2 regions of the Paenibacillus sp. FSL R5-0470 genome follow, and region 2 is predicted to be linked to the other one. Evidence: riboswitches for the same ligand, from Rfam matches in the RefSeq annotation. Region 2 holds a riboswitch; the other holds the start of a gene.
The links. Region 2 has a riboswitch for cyclic di-AMP ahead of MKY99_RS25360 (TrkH family potassium uptake protein). Riboswitches for the same ligand answer to the same signal wherever they lie in the genome.
Positions count from the first base shown of each region.

Region 1: another riboswitch for cyclic di-AMP. It lies ahead of MKY99_RS25870 (alpha/beta hydrolase); the one in region 2 lies ahead of MKY99_RS25360 (TrkH family potassium uptake protein).

Region 1 covers NZ_CP150238.1:5,863,942-5,872,424, forward strand. Annotated here, with positions in the region: gene MKY99_RS25845 (AraC family transcriptional regulator) at 1-120, shown strand, start outside; gene MKY99_RS25850 (exosporium glycoprotein BclB-related protein) at 360-2,270, shown strand; gene MKY99_RS25855 (cysteine desulfurase family protein) at 2,411-3,523, opposite strand; gene mnmH (tRNA 2-selenouridine(34) synthase MnmH) at 3,575-4,612, opposite strand; gene selD (selenide, water dikinase SelD) at 4,670-5,728, opposite strand; gene MKY99_RS25870 (alpha/beta hydrolase) at 5,885-6,694, opposite strand; cyclic di-AMP (ydaO/yuaA leader) riboswitch at 6,801-6,985, opposite strand; gene MKY99_RS25875 (hypothetical protein) at 7,207-7,380, opposite strand; gene MKY99_RS25880 (Nif3-like dinuclear metal center hexameric protein) at 7,465-8,259, opposite strand; gene MKY99_RS25885 (endo-1,4-beta-xylanase) at 8,371-8,483, opposite strand, start outside.
Region 2 covers NZ_CP150238.1:5,741,699-5,750,181, forward strand. Annotated here, with positions in the region: gene MKY99_RS25350 (LysR family transcriptional regulator) at 1-525, shown strand, start outside; gene MKY99_RS25355 (TrkA family potassium uptake protein) at 597-1,265, opposite strand; gene MKY99_RS25360 (TrkH family potassium uptake protein) at 1,279-2,574, opposite strand; cyclic di-AMP (ydaO/yuaA leader) riboswitch at 2,711-2,890, opposite strand; gene MKY99_RS25365 (CPBP family intramembrane glutamic endopeptidase) at 3,205-4,890, shown strand; gene uvrC (excinuclease ABC subunit UvrC) at 4,997-6,949, opposite strand; gene trxA (thioredoxin) at 7,071-7,388, opposite strand; gene MKY99_RS25380 (YqzM family protein) at 7,747-7,902, shown strand; gene dnaI (primosomal protein DnaI) at 8,068-8,483, opposite strand, start outside.

The sequences.
Region 1 (8,483 bases), 120 kb from region 2:
TCCGTATCGGATATTGCTGAAATGACCGGTTTCACGAGCAGTTCTTATCTCCATCGGATGTTCAAACGCAACTTCAGCATCACGCCGATGGAATACAGGCGTTCTAATACTCGTTCATAAAACTGAAGGCTGAGTGAGAATGCGAACGGAGTACAGATCAATAACACTACTAAACTACTCTATCAAAAAAAGGCAGGCTACTGTATTAGCGGTGGCTTGCCTTTTTAATGTAGGTTCATGTGTATTGACTTCCAGAGCGATTACTGTAACAACTTCAGCTTCTCTGAATATGCTGATTGGGCAGGTTCCCAATTTTTAAAGGTATGAAAAGGAGAAGCTCAAGGAGGAGATACAGAAGCATGTCGGATCATTATCATAGACCATTCAAAGGTGACGCTATCCTAAACAAACAAGGAAGAATAAGCAGTCCTGTTAGAAAGAGAGAGTGTGCTGCACTATTAAAAATAGTCACAGAGCTTGCTACAGTGGTACCTCCCGCACTTACGAATCCCACTACACTTCATATTTCCAATCTTCAAAGAGTGTTAAGAGAGCTCATGGAATTCTTGCATGAGGCTAGGATATGCAGCCCTTTTAGAACGGAGCTTCTTTCTGTAGTAGAAATAACTATTGTATCTACTGAGGTCAGTCCCTTCTCCGTCGTGAGCGTGGGTACTAATCTTCAACAGCTATTAGCCGAGTTATTATCTTTTATCCTCGCCACGAAGATTGACCCTCATTGCAAAGATCAGTTGGTAATTCAAATCAGACATATTCAAGCTTCTATTTCACAAGCGCTCGGCTTACCTATTAAGGGTGCGACGGGGCCACAAGGTCCTCAGGGACCCCAAGGGCCTCAAGGACCTCAGGGTCCACAAGGAGCCACTGGTGCAGGGCTGCAAGGTATTGTAGTCTTTAATCCGGCACAAAGCCCATTGTATCCAGCGGGTCAAGTAGTAACCTTTAATGGCAGCACTTATATAGCTACTGTTGCCGGACCCAAAGGAACACCAGGTAGTTCATCAGATTATTTACTAATTGCTGGTGGAGCAACAGGTGCGACTGGTCCGCAAGGACCTCAAGGGGCGCAGGGTCCTCAGGGTCCTCAAGGTCTTCAAGGTCTTCAAGGTCTTCAAGGTCCTCAAGGTCCTCAAGGTCCTCAAGGTCCTCAAGGTCCTCAAGGAGAATATGGTGTTGGCGGGACAGGCGCGACGGGTGCGACTGGGGCGCAAGGTATACAGGGACCTCCAGGTCCTGGAGCAGGGGCAACTGGAGCGACAGGCGCGACAGGTACTGCCGGGCTGGCTGGCGCAACGGGCGCTACAGGTACAGCTGGAATTGCTGGGCCGACGGGTGCGACAGGTACTGCCGGGCTGGCTGGAGCTACGGGGGTTACGGGTACTGCCGGACTTGCTGGACCGACAGGCGCTACAGGTACTGCTGGAATTGCTGGACCGACAGGCGCTACAGGTACAGCTGGAATCGCTGGACCGACAGGCGCTACAGGTACAGCTGGAATCGCTGGACCGACAGGCGCTACAGGTACTGCGGGGCTGGCTGGCGCGACGGGTGCGACAGGTACTGCTGGAATTGCTGGGCCGACGGGTGCGACAGGTACTGCCGGGCTTGTTGGAGCTACGGGGGTTACGGGTACTGCCGGACTTGCTGGACCGACGGGGGCTACGGGTACTGCCGGGCTTGCTGGACCGACGGGGGCTACCGGAGTTACAGGAGTTACTGGGGCAACCGGTGATGGCGCAATCATTCCACTGGCATCTGGTGGACCAATTATTATGACCACGGTTTTAGGTGGTTTGGTGGGAACAACAAGCCTTATAGGCTTCGGAAGTTCAGCCACAGGCATTTCTCTTGTTGGTGGAAATATAGATTTGACAGGTACTGTTCTTGGACCTCTTATCAACTTTGCAATGTCCGTTCCTCGTTCAGGAGTGATAACATCTATTGCTGCATACTTCAGTAATACCATTGCTTTATCGCTTCTTGGTACTACGATAAATGTAACAGCGCAATTGTACCAATCGGCCACACCAAATAACACATTTACTCCTATTCCAGGTGCAATAGTACCACTTCCATCTATCACTGGTACTATTAATTTAGGAACTTTTGTCAGCGGAATTACGAATGGTATCAATTTTGCTGTAACACCGCAGACACGTCTTCTTATGGTATTCTCAGCCACTGCTACAGGTCTTACCCTTGTAAATACAGTCACTGGTTATGCAAGCGCAGGCTTTACTATTGTATAATCACTAACACAAACAAAAGCATCTGCCCTCCCCACTAAAGGAGTAACAGATGCTTTTGTTATAATATTCGATTAAAATTTCTTAATCTTTCGATCCGGAGAGACGATATTGAGCAAACTTAGCTATCCCTGGCAATCCACTCACAACAAATACTCTTTCAGCTTACCGATAACCTCATCGATCTCCGCTTTAGTCGTATACCGTCCCACACTAAAACGAACCGCTCCCTGCCCAATACTTGCTGAGACATTCATTGCCTTTAGAACAGGTGAAATCAATGTTTCTCCAGAATGACAAGCTGAGCCTGTTGAGGCAGCCACATCTTCCAGCGAAGCAATCACTTCGTGACCCACCGCTCCAAGAAAACTAACGTTAAGCGTGTTGGGCAATCGCTTATGCCTATGACCATTCAGGTGAATTCTGTCGCCAAATGCCTTCTGCAATCTATCGTAGAAATAATCCGCTACTTCTTTCACACGCTCTCTGGATGCAGAGTCCGAAGCAAGCTCACAGGCTTTTCCTAATCCAATAATATAAGGGGTGTTTTCCGTTCCGGCACGTCTCCCCTGCTCATGCCCTGCTCCGTGAATTAATGGCTCGATGTGAATGCCCTCTCGGATGTACAATGCTCCAATCCCTTTTGGCGCATATAATTTATGGCCTGCCAGCGTTAGAAAATCCACCCCTAACTCAGCCACATCAAGCTCTACTTTTCCAGCGGACTGCGAAGCATCGGTATGTACAAGGACACCCCGTTCATGGCAGACCTCAGCTATTTCTTTGATCGGCTGAATCGTGCCCGTTTCGTTATTAGAGTGCATAATGGAGACTAGTATAGTTTGGTCTGTAAGCTGATTTTTCACATCATCTACCTGCACCGTTCCATACGCGTCAACAGGTACATAAGTAATCGTGTAGCCCAACTGCTCCAGATACTGACACGGTTTAATTACCGCAGGATGCTCCACAGCAGACACAATAATGTGATTGCCTTTATGTCGATACGTTTGGGCGACGCCCTTGATAACGGTATTATTCGACTCGCTGCCCCCGCTTGTAAAAAGCACCTCACCCGGCGTACAATTCAGGAAATTAGCCACCTGTGTTCTTGCTCGCTCGATTCCGACTTTAGCTTTTTGTCCCAAAGAATGACTGCTTGAAGGATTGCCAAAATGACCATAAAGATAAGGAATCATAACCTCTGCTACTTCCTTATCTACAGGTGTTGTAGCGTTATAGTCTAAATAGATCATTTGTTAAGCCGAGCCTCCTCTAAACCCCTCATACTTTACGATACCTAAAGCTTATACCTTCTGATTACTCAAAAAAGAGATTACCGCAGCCTCAGCTTCATCCAAATTGTTCACCTTAAAGGTAACTCTCTCAATGCCTTCATACTGAGTAGACGTATAATCGTATTTAGGATCATAGTAGTATTCTAACAGCAGCGCAACAGCCTCTCCGAACATATCAGCTTGCAAGCAACGCTCGATTTCCGCCGCAATGGGGATATGAATTCGTGATTTGATACTTCGAAATGCTGAAATGCACTGTTCTTTATATTCTTCTGGTCGATAATCCTCAAGGATTTGCTGCACTCTGGCTTGTAGTGGCATCTCAATCCAAATTTGTGTTCCAATCTCTTTCTGCTCGGCCATGAATGGGGGCATTACGACCTTCCCAATCTTTTTGCTCTCCGCTTCAAACAGTACATAAGGAGCATCCCCAAGCTTAATTAATTCCTCCATAAGAAGACTATCGAACGTTTTTTGATTGTTTGCATGAAGTCCGATCTCGCCAAAGATAGAACCGCGGTGACCTGCCATTCCTTCCAAATCCAAAACAGGATAGCTCTGTGCCTTCAGGCGGTGCAGCAGGTTTGTTTTACCTGTACCCGTATTTCCATGAATGACATAAGGCTTCGCCTTGAATTCATAGGACTCCAGTTCATCGAGTACCCATTTACGGTAAGCTTTATAGCCGCCAATCAATCGGTAAGCGTGAATATCCATTAAAGAAAGTACGGTCGCAGTTGTACGGCTGCGCATACCTCCCCTCCAGCAGAATACAGCCTTGTCCCCTTGAATCGCAGCAAATTCTTTGACAAAGGAAGGTAGCTTCGCAGCAGCAATCTCCAAACCGCGTTCTTTCGCAGCCTGCACACTTGTCTGTTTATACAATGTACCTACTTCAGCCCGTTCCTCATCATCAAAAAAGGGAATATTCAAGCTATCCGGCAGCGTTGCATCTTTATATTCAGAAGGAGATCGAACGTCGATAACGGTGATCTGCTTCTTATTCTTTAACACTCTTAGTTCTTCCAATGTAATATCCTGAAACAATGCGCTCTCTCCTCTGGTGGCTAACTTCTTAGGTCGCCTCTAAGCTGAACTCCAGCGTTATTGCGCAGCTATAACTGCAATCTGACCCGGATGCTCTTCCGTTACCTCTCCGATCAATGCTGCTTCTACACCTGCATCTACTAACTCTTTTAGCAAATCCTCACTTTGTTCAGGAGCAACAGAGATCAGCAATCCACCGGAAGTCACAGCATCACACAGAATATAGCGGCTTAATTGGTCCATCTCTTCCGGATAAAGAATACTGCCCTCCAAATGGGCAAAGTTATTCTTAGTGCCGCCTGGAACAAAGCCCTGCTCCGCGAGCTCTCTTACTCTTGGCAGCATCGGTACATCGCCTTGACGAATAATCAGTCCGTGATTGCTCCCTTTTGCCATTTCCGAGGCATGTCCAAGCAACCCGAATCCGGTAACATCTGTACAAGCATGTACATCATAGGGCTCCATGATTTCAGCCGCTTTTTTATTCAATGTAGACATGACTGTCGTAAGGCGTGTAGTTTCTTCTGGGGATAGCTGATCCTTTTTAATAGAAGTCGTTAAGATGCCCACACCGATAGGTTTAGTCAAAATCAGCTTGTCTCCTGCCTGCGCACCTGCATTCGTTCTTACTTTGTCCGGATGCACAAGGCCCGTAACGGCCAATCCAAATTTAGGCTCTTTATCGTCGATGGAATGTCCGCCCACAAGCGTTGCTCCTGCTTCCTGCACTTTATCTGCTGCACCGCGCAAAATGTCACCGAGAATGCTTTTGTCCAAAACAGAAATAGGGAAGGCCACAATATTAAGCACTGTAAGCGGCTTGCCGCCCATAGCATAAATATCACTTAACGCATTAGCTGCTGCAATTTGCCCAAAGGAATAAGGGTCGTCCACGATCGGCGTGAAAAAATCAACAGTTTGCACTAACGCTAGATCATCACTTAATCGATATACCCCAGCGTCATCACTGGTATCCAGACCTACAAGTAGATCCGGATTAGGAACGGTTGGTGGTAGACTGCGAATAACCTGCATGAGATCGGCGGGACCGATTTTGCAGCCGCAGCCCCCTTTTGAAGATAATGAGGTCAATTTTATGGTTTCGGCTTGAGACATCATGACTCAGCTCCTTTAGATAGTTAATATCGAATATCTTTAATCTTACATCAGTAGACAGCATTGTACAAAATACAGACATACAGAAGAACGCCCCGTAGCCAGTACATACTCCCCGGCTATGGGACGCCTCTCATTTCTCACTTACCACTAAGATCAACTAATCTGCTGAGTTTCCTGCTGTTTCTCCAAAAACCGCTGAAGTATAGCATTAAATTTCTCCGGCTGACACAGATTACTAGGATCTAATGCGTTAGGGATGATCACTAACTGAGCATGTGGCAGCTGAGACACCATATCCTTCATACAATTAACTCCAAATTCACTAAAGTCACCTACAATACATAAGGCGGGACGCTTAAAAGACTTTAAGCATCTAGTGTAATCCACATGGCTCGTAGCCAGCCTTTGCCGATACAATTCCCGTGGACGTTTATCGAGAAGTCCTCTTCTAATCTCGTTATAAGCCAGATTCCAGCGTTCCCGGTACATCATACGAATCGAAGGAAGTACAAGCTCACTTGGAGCGTAATACATTAACCAGCTACAATAAGCAGCCATAAGCTGGATTTTACCGATTATCGTTGACGCCTGACTTCTACAAAAGCTATCCGCGACAACAATCGCTTTTACTCGCTCTGGATATTGTTTCGCAATATGTTGAACGACAAGCCCCCCATAGGCACTCCCAACAAAAACAGCCTCACGAATACCCAAATCATTTAATAGCATTATTATATCTAGACATTGGGTTTCAATAATCTCGTTTGGGGCCTGCAGTAATTCACCTGATTTGCCATTCCCCCGTAAATCACACAGAATCACTTTATATTTATCAGAAAAATACTCTAATTGTGGCTTGAACATACTATGTGTTAATCCATGTCCATGGATAAACACAACCGGAGCCCCTGTTCCATTGATTTCGTAATAGAGCGAAGTTCCATTCAGTTTAGCAATAGGCAAAGTTAACACCTCTTTCATAGATAGGTTCTACAACTATATCTGCTTTTTAACGCAGCAAAAAACCACAGAGGGATTCTCTGTGGCTATTCATCATCAAATACGCCATTCATCCTCTCTCCATACGCTTACGAGGTTAGCTGTCGGATTCGGGCAGTGAGAGTTGCCCTACCTGCATGGATGCATTTATGCATCTGGAACAGGATTCACCCCATAACTAGTACCGATTGTTACACTGGTTCCCAGTTGTTGGTTCCCCCGCTTTCCTTAACGGAAATTAAGCGGACTTCTTATGTAATTGTCAGTTATGTGATGAATCATACTCCGTGTAAGGTTTCTTGTAAAGTTGAGCCGTGGGCAAAATAATGTTGAAAGCCATGCTTTTCATTTCATATTGAGCATACACTTCGTTTTCTCTTTCTTTTGCTCTTGTTTACTCAATATATCTAAAAAAAGCCGAGCGGCCATCAGAGATCAATCCCTGAACTACTCGGCTTCGTTATACAATCATATGGCTACAACAGATCGGCGTTTTTCAATGCATGCTCCCAGCTCGGAAAAAAGAACAGCGCACTTCTCATAAGATCAGGATCGCTTTGCTTCACTTGTTTTTTGCTGATCGAGCTTCCATCGGTTTGAAGCTTTTTGATACGACTTAACACTTCATCAGCCTCCAAAGGAATTTCCATTGAAACACTCCTTTCTCAGTGACCTGGTTTCCAATCATTTTCTCCATAATATGCAAATTTATTCTTCATTTCGGTTTATACGAATTAAACCAGCTGATAGACCGGTTGTTCAGCAATAAAATAAGTAGGAATCATTGGGTATTTCTGTGCCAGAACTTCAGCTAAATATTTCATTCCTGGAGCTTCACTTTCCGCATGTCCTAACATAATCAGTGCTTTTGATCTGCCTTGGTGGACAGCATCCCTCACATATTCTGGAGTTTCCCATTCGGGGCCCTCGCCAGCAATAATTAAATCAAGATTATGCTGATTAAAAAGAGGAATAGCCATCGTCCCACCTCCTCTGTAACCTACTAATATCCCCACATGTCTGCATATCTGGGATACGTCTCCGGCAGCACGTAAATAGGAGATGCCTAGCTTTCTTTTTATATACTGTGCCGCTTCACTTACCGTCATAGCTGGAATCGATAGGATTGTAGCAGTCGATTGCTGCTCAACCACATAGGCTGACCATTCAAGCTCTCGTAGCAAGCCCACCATGATCCCGTCTGGTTGATGCCTATGCCAATAATCATGATAACGAAAAATAGCCAGTTCAGAACGCTCGATTAAACTCAGTTTCGCAAGATAAATAGGGTCATCCTCTAACCACTCACTCGTCTCATGATGACTGTAAAACACACCTTCATGTGTGATCAACAAATTGGCGTTCATAGCAACCGCTCGCTCCACAACATATTGCGTAGCGCAAAATGCCGTAACCATCCCTGTAATCACCATTTCCGGATTTCCCGGCTTAAGAGTATCCACAGTCCCATCTATCTGTTCCATGGCTCCTATTAAATCTTCCAGAATCCTTCTAATTGTCACGCTCACTTTAATCCGCCCTCTGAGATCTATTCTACTAATCTATCAACGTATAAATAACCCACCCTTAATCGATATAAGGACGGGTTCACAGTTCATTATTTGAGCAGCTTGCCCACTCTATGATTTCGTGGCAGAGGTGATAATTTGATGGAAAGCTGGCTTCGGCTTATGCCCTTCATCGAATAGGAACGGCCAGTTCTTCCGCCCACGAACAGGGAAATCATCCAGCC
Region 2 (8,483 bases):
CGAACACATGAAATTGTCTCCTCTGTCAGTGAAGGAAAGTCAGATATAGGTCTGATCGCTTCCTCTATTCAAGAACCTGGACTGCGCTGCATTTCTCTGTTTGAGGATCAACTTCGACTGGTTGTTTCTGAGCATCATCCTCTGAATCAATCTACCAAGCTAACCATGGATGATCTGTCCCGACTGCCTATGATCCTGTTCTCCAAAGGCACCTGGTACCGACGTCTAACAGACGATCTGTTCCAGCGCTGTGGAATTGATCCAGACGTTCGGATGGAGATTGACTCATTCGAAGCCATCGTGCGGCTGCTGCCGACAGTCAATGTGGCAGCGTTACTGCCCAAGTCTTATCTGCGTCCGCAGCTGTTAAACGGCGGTGGGCTGGTCTCTCTGCATATTAAGGAGCTGGAGCAGACTCAGCGAACTACCTGCCTGATTTACCGTGACGATGGGAGCCTGAGCACAGCGGCCCGCAGCCTCGTGCAGGTCACAGAAGAGATGTTTCTAACGGAACGAGAGAAATAGTACATACCTCTGCGTGCAGCCTTAATTAAAAAAGCCCTCCGTCCCATGTAAAGGACGGAGGGCTTATCTATTTAATCTTGGTTTACAACTTCATCCTCAAATCGATCAATACTTTCATTAGAACCAATGAGTACCATAACGTCGCCCTCACTCAAATGATCATGTGCCGTTGGAGCCACTATAATTCCACTTTCCCGGTTCAGGGCAACAATACTGCAGCCATATTTCGCTCTTGTATTTAAATCTGACAAGCTTTTCCCGTTCATGCAAGACGGAACGGTTAGCTCGACGATTTTATAATCCTTGGACAGTTCAATATAATCCAGCAAATTGGGTGTCACGAGCTGATGTGCCACACGAATGCCCATATCCCGCTCCGGAAAAATAACCCGGTCCACGCCCAGCCTGGACAACGCACGACCATGAAGGATCGAGATCGCCTTGGCTACTACTTGCTTGACTCCAATCTCTTTTAACAAAATCGCCGCCAGAATACTTCGTTCCATATTGTCGCCAATCGCAACAATCCCACAGTCAAAGTTCCGTACGCCGAGCGAGCGCATAATTCCTTCATCTGTAGCATCAGCCACTACCGCATGCGTCAGGTGATCGCTCATTTCCTCCACACGCTCCTCATGGTGATCAATGCCGAGCACCTCGTAGCCCATTTCCATCAGCTCAAGTGCAAGGCTTGAGCCAAAGCGGCCTAAACCGATTACTACAAATTGCTGTGCTTTCATTTCGGATTAACTCCTATCCAATAATTATTTTACCTTCTGGGTGCTTATACAATGGTTTACCCTGTTTAGGTCCAAGCGCATACACTAATGTTAATGGACCTAGCCGACCTGCAAACATGGTCAGACAGATCAGAATCTTGCCGAAGATAGACAGTTCAGGTGTCAGCCCCATGGTTAGTCCCACCGTGGCAAAAGCTGAGGTCGTCTCAAATAATATCGCTAAGAAATTACTATCCTCTGTTGTGGACAGTAACATCGACACCGTGAGGACCAATAGCAAAGCGAGTAATGTTAACGTCAACGCTTTATAGATACGCTCTTGCGCCAATCGGTAACGGAACAGTACAACATCTTCACGTCCGCGCAGCATCGCGATTACTGCACCAATCATAATCGTAAAGGTTGTAGTCTTGACCCCGCCACCTGTTGATCCTGGAGATGCACCAATAAACATAAGAATAACCATAAAGAACTGTGAGGCTTGCCGTAGTCCGGCAATATCCACCGTATTGGCGCCAGCGGTTCGGGGCGATACCGACTGAAAGAATGCCGATAATATTTTGCCGCCGAAATTTAAATTCCCCAGTGTGCGCTGATTCGTAAATTCAAATATAAAAATAACCAAAGCGCCGATAAGAATAAGCCCTGCAGTGGTGGAGAGTACAACTTTGCTATGCAAAGATAATTTACGTTTGACACGAAACTCCACCAGATCCGACATGACAATAAAACCAATACCGCCAGAGACAATCAGAAACATCACCACGATGTTCACTAGCGGGTCATATACATAATCGGTTAAACTCCGGAAATCCCCGAAAATATCAAATCCAGCATTATTAAACATAGACACCGCATGAAATATTCCAAAATAAATGGCCTTTCCCAGTGGCATATCAAACGCCCAGCGTAAGGACAGAAGCACCGCTGCACAGCCTTCGATGACCAAGGAATAAATAAGTACTCTCCGGATCAGTCGAACAATCCCCTCCATAGAGCCTTGGTTCATTGCTTCCTGAAGGATCAGTCTGTCCCGCAAGGAAATTTTGCGTTTCATCATCATGGCAAATAAGGTCGCCATTGTCATAAACCCTAAGCCGCCCACCTGGATAAGCACCATAATTACGGTTTTCCCAAAAATGGTGAATGTCGTCCCGGTGTCCAGCACCACAAGTCCTGTCACACAGGTGGCCGATGTTGCAGTAAACAACGCATCAATAAAACTAACAGCATTCCCGCTGGTACTCGAAATGGGAAGCATTAGCAGCAAGGCTCCAATCAGAATGATCGATGCAAAACCAAGCACCATAATCTGAGGCGGAGAGAGCTTCAGGAACTTTGATTCAGAAACCCTGCGAAACTGTGAAGCCACTACGCTCACCCTCTTATCAAAATTTAAAGAATTCCAACAAAAAAAGCACTGGAAAACCAATGCTACCCTTGGTTCCTGCAGTAAATTAGCCTACGAGGTTAGCTGACGGATTCGGACTGTGCAGGCTGCCCTATTCGTTCCTAGAACGAAATTCACCCCTGATGAATAAAGACAACGCCTATGGCGTATACTCATCTTTTCATTACTTCTTATGGTTCCCCCGTTTTCACCTGAAATTCGGCTATATACAATTGCATACAAATTATATATGTTATTTCGATAAATCACAAAGACACTATTAATGGTGATTCATATGAAAAATGCGGTTTGGAGAGGATGTACCACTAAGAGTGCCTTTTCTCATCACTTTTCCGTGTTTTCCCTGCAATTGCATCGATTTTCATGAAAAATGAAGAAAGAATCACCTTAAATTCATGGTATATATTCAGTTACCTATTCTATAATATCTCTATTACCCATAAAAAGAATATACGATGATTTTTGTAACTATCATGGCACTAATACTATAATGGAACATAACATTGTCAGTTTACAAGGAGGCGTTACATGAATCCCGTTGGCCAGCCCTTACAGCAACGTGCCCTCTCCAAGAGGCTCATCATCTCGGGCATTATCGGTCTTATTCTATTTATTATGTTTCAAATTGCTCCCTCGGTGCTAAATAGCCCTGCCGGGGAAGATACTACTGTCATCAGTAAGGCGGAAGCCCGCGACAAAGCCATATCATTCGCAGAACAAAAGCTGAACTACACCAAAGCACCAAACGATCAGTGGAATGTACTGTACGATACGGACTCTTCCTTTTATGGTTATATGTCCCGCGAGAAGCTTTTGGAGGACTATACAAAAAAGAAATTGGATCAACGATATCCTTTTGACATCTTTCGTGTAACACTTAGTCCTTCAGCGGAACAAGAGCCACTGATCTCTGTTGACCTCAATATGTATACTGGTGGAGTTGTCGCTTTCACACAAGGTGCAGAAGGATCAGGTACCGGATTACCAAACAATGTATCCACCAGTGCAAAAGAAGAGGACAAGGGTACTACCTTATCACTTACACAAAAAGAAAATCTTGCCCGTCCCTGGCTTCAGGAATGGGATGTAAATCCCGCCAAGCTGCAAATTGAATCGAATACGGGAAACTACGGGCTCGTGTATACAGATCGTTCCGTTCAGATCGGCGAATCCTTACTACACTATTATTTCGATTTCACTGGCGAACAGGTATCCAGCTTTAAAGCAGGATTCACCGCTCCAGCCTGGCATACCTCCTATGTAAAGGACCAGACCTCTCTCGCGGAAAAGTTTACTTTATTCGGCTACGGTTTGCCTACTTTAGCTTTAGGAATTCTGGCACTCATCTACAGCATACTTAGAAGAGAACATACCTCCTTTAAGCGTGGAATATTCCTAAGCTCAGCTTATTTTGTAATCATGATGATCAGCACCTATAATATGCTCCCTGAATCCTCAGGCGAAGGACTCGAGGCTCAGATAACTTCCGTCATAATGTTCATCATTTATGCCTTATATAGCCTCCTAATGTCCTCCCTGCTCTATTTTTCTTTAGTTGGAGGGGACGGCCTATGGAAAAAAGAAGAGGGGATGAACCCATGGCCTCGTGCTAAAGAGCCTGGCTATGGAAAATATGTTCTGGATAGTATCCGGGCTGGATACGTCTGGGCATTCGTGCTGCTAGGGGTGCAGACCCTTATGTTCATCGTATTATCACTTACCTTGCAGAACTGGTCCACTACTGACGCTACTCAATCTCCTTACAACATGAGATATGCTTGGCTGCTGCCCATCGTTGCATGGCTCGCTGGTTTATCCGAGGAAGCCATTTATCGTTTTTTCGGAATTCCTATGTTGAAAAAAGTATTCCGAAGCACGTTCATTGCTTGCCTGATCACCACGCTGGTTTGGGCGTTTGGCCATACGCTGTATCCGATCTACCCCATCAGTTCCCGTCCTATTGAGCTGACCGTGATTGGTTTGCTCTTTAGCTATATTTTCCTTCGTTACGGATTTATTGCCGTCATGTTCAGTCACGTCGTGTTTGACAGCATTCTGATGGGCGCTACGCTGATCTTTATGAAGGAAAGCGTGAATGTAGGGGCTGGTATCTTCGCGATTATAATGCCGTCCATAGTCGCTTACATCGTCTATCGGTTTAATCCACCGCAGAAATCAGAACCTAAGCCGGTTGAACCTACATCTGTAATTTAAAGAAGTAACGGGTGGATAACCTATAATAAAAAAAGGTGTCACAGCAGAAAACTGCTGTGACACCTTTTTTATATTAACGTATACAGCATTCCAGTATTTCGAATGCCTATGTCGCTGGCTCTTCATCCTTGAGCGCCTCAAGAATTTGACTAGCCAGCTTTTCGCCAATAGAAAGTGATTTAAAATCCTCTATGGAGGCTTCTTTAATTTTCTTTAGTGATCCGAAATGCTTAAGCAGCGCCTTGCGCCGCTTCTCGCCTATACCTGGTATGGAGTCCAGTTTAGAAGTAACCATGGACTTCCCACGTTGTTCACGGTGGAAGGTGATGGCGAATCTATGCACCTCATCCTGAATCCGTTGCAACAGATAAAATTCCTGACTATCCCGAGCCAAAGCGACAGGTTCTGGCGGATCTCCAACCAAAAGCTGAGCCGTCTTATGCTTATCATCCTTGACGAGACCACAGACCGGAATGAATAACCCCAGCTCGTTCTCCAGAATATCAATAGCTGAGGATATCTGCCCTTTACCACCATCGACTACGATAAGATCTGGTATCGGCAGGTTCTCTTTCAGCACCCGTTCATACCGTCGCCGGATGACCTCGCGCATCGTTCCATAATCATCCGCACCCACCACCGTACGAACCTTATATTTACGATACTCTTTTCGTGCGGGCTTGCCATCAATGAAGACAACCATTGCAGAAACCGGATTAGTCCCTTGAATATTCGAGTTATCGAACGCCTCGATCCGGCTTAAGCGTTCGAGCCCCAAGCTCTCGCCTAAGCTCATTGCAGCACCAGAGGTACGTACTTCATCTCGTTCAATAAGCCGGAACTTCTCGTCGATTGCGACTGTAGCATTTTGGCAGGCCATACCGACCATCTGCTTCTTGAGGCCACGCTGTGGCACTAGCACTTTGGTGCCGAGCCACTCCTGTAGAATAGAGGCGCCACCTGCAGCATCAACGACACCTGCTGCTGATGCTTCCGCAGCGGCCATTTCACGGGCCTCAACTTCTTCAGGCGATTCGGGGGTATCTTCCCCCTTTTGTAGATCTTCTTCGGCTGGAGCAGCAATGACAATCGCCGGTTTAGCTTCTTTATCAACCACTGCTTCCTCGTCAAGCACATCCGGCAGAAGAATCTCCTGCGGCAGAGCAGGATTATCACTGTAATACTGCGTCACATAAGACATAAAGTCACTGTAGGCTTCCCCATAGAACGGAAAGACAGAGGAGTGGCGCTGAATCATCTTCCCTTGTCTCATGTACAGAATCTGTACACACATCCATCCCTTGTCTACCGCATAACCAAATACATCACGATCCTTAGTATCTGTGGTGTTAATCTTTTGTTTCTCCATCAATGCATCAATATGGATAATCTGATCCCGCAGTTCCTTCGCCCGTTCAAAATATAATTCCTCAGCAGCTTCCTGCATCTTCTGCTGTAGATCCTTCTTAACCGCATCATGACCTCCGCTCAGAAAAGCAGCGATATCTTGCGTAATCTGCTCATACTCGGACTTCTGCACTTCCTTCTCACACGGTGCCAAGCATTGGCCCATGTGATAGTAAAGACAGACTTCCTTTGGCATTACGCCACATTTACGGAGCGGATACATACGATCGAGGAGCTTTTTCGTTTGCTGTGCAGCATAACCATTAGGATAAGGGCCGAAATATTTTGCTTTATCTTTAATCACCCGGCGTGTGACTTCAAGCCGAGGGTGAGTTTCATTCGTTATTTTGATATAAGGAAATGTCTTATCGTCCTTCAGAAGTACGTTATAACGCGGCATATGCTTCTTAATCAGATTGCACTCGAGAATGAGCGCTTCCATGTTACTGGACGTAACAATATATTCGAAATCTGCAATATTAGCGACAAGACGCTGAGTTTTACCATTATGACTGCCTGTAAAATAAGAGCGAACCCGGTTCTTAAGCACCTTCGCCTTACCCACATAAATAATGGTGCCTTCTTCATTCTTCATCAGATAGCACCCAGGCAGGTCGGGTAATAGAGCCAGTTTGTTGCGGATATTGTCCAAAATGATCCCCTCCAGCTAAATTGGACCCATAATTAATTGGCATTCAGCACACAAAACGCCTCCGGAATGAACCGAAGGCGCTGAGCGGCAGGGCCGAGGCCCGAACAGTAGCATTTAACAATTATTGATGTTTAGCTACGATATTTTTCAGGGATTCTTTGGAGTTCAATCCCACAACTTTATCTACCGGTTGACCGTCTTTGAAGAAGATCAGGGTTGGGATACTCATCACGCCAAAACGGGAAGCCGTTTCCGGATTCTCATCCACATTCAATTTTGCAATCTTCACGCTGTCTCCCAGTTCTGCGGACAATTCGTCCAAGATTGGAGCAATCATCTTACAAGGACCACACCAAGGAGCCCAGAAGTCTACTACTACAGTACCTTGACCTTCCACTTCGTTACTGAAGGTTTGGTCAGACACGTTCACGATAGCCATGATATTGTTCCTCCTCTAAAGTTTTACGAAACATTACTCCACTCTAAACCAAAGCTTAGTTTATGGAAGCTGCTCCGAAAATATAAGTTAATAAATTGTTTCATGTAATATGATAACCAAATTACCACTTACCGACACAATTCCAGTATAACATATCTTTAAGGGATATGTTATATATCACATACAATTATATTGCTCTCAAACTAATTTTATTTATGTTACTCTTTTCTTTACAATCTCCCCAGCCTTTCGGTATACTCTAAGAAAGCGCATTAAATGTCAATGACTTATTTCATAATGGTCAACTCAATTTGCATCTTAACAATACAGGCATTGTCCCTGTAAGGAGGCAGAAGCTATGGATGTCAACGCGCAAGCACGGGACCCACGAGAACATATCAACGAAGAACCCCGCAATGATCTAGGCGATTTAATGAATGGATTTTTCGGAATGACTGCATTTATGACCGTTGTCTTTTTCGGCATGGTTATCATTAAGTTCATTTCGGAGTAAGGGAATCATCGCAATATAAACAGAGGCCGTCTCAAAAGTAGTGAATGCTACTTAGGGGGCGGCTTCTTTTTTTGAGAGTAAATAAGAAAAAACAGAGAGCAACGATCCTCTAATAAAAGGAGAATCGCTGCTCTTTTGAATGTTACGGTTATGAATATTTCGAGTTTATCTAATCGTCCCCCGTTGATTCTCCCCATGCAGTGGAATAACATCCACAAAAGGAGCAATACGATCCATCAAACGTTGACCTTTATAAATCTCCTCGCCATCCTTGCTCGTAAAGCTAAGATGTTTCTCCAAACCATCGAGCGGATAATTTGAGGTATAGAAGGTTGGCTTACGGTTCATCCGATAATTCAGAATCGCACCAAGCACATGATCACGCGCCCATGGATTCAAGTTCTCCGCACCAATATCATCAAAAATAAGTAAATCGCAGTTTTTCAACGTATCTACGGTTTCCTTCATCTTCTGGCCGTCCATCATGATCGACTTCAAATCCTCGATAAAATCTGGCATATATACGATAACTCCAGTATAGCCGGCAACAGCAAGCTCATGAAGCAAGTAACACATCAGAA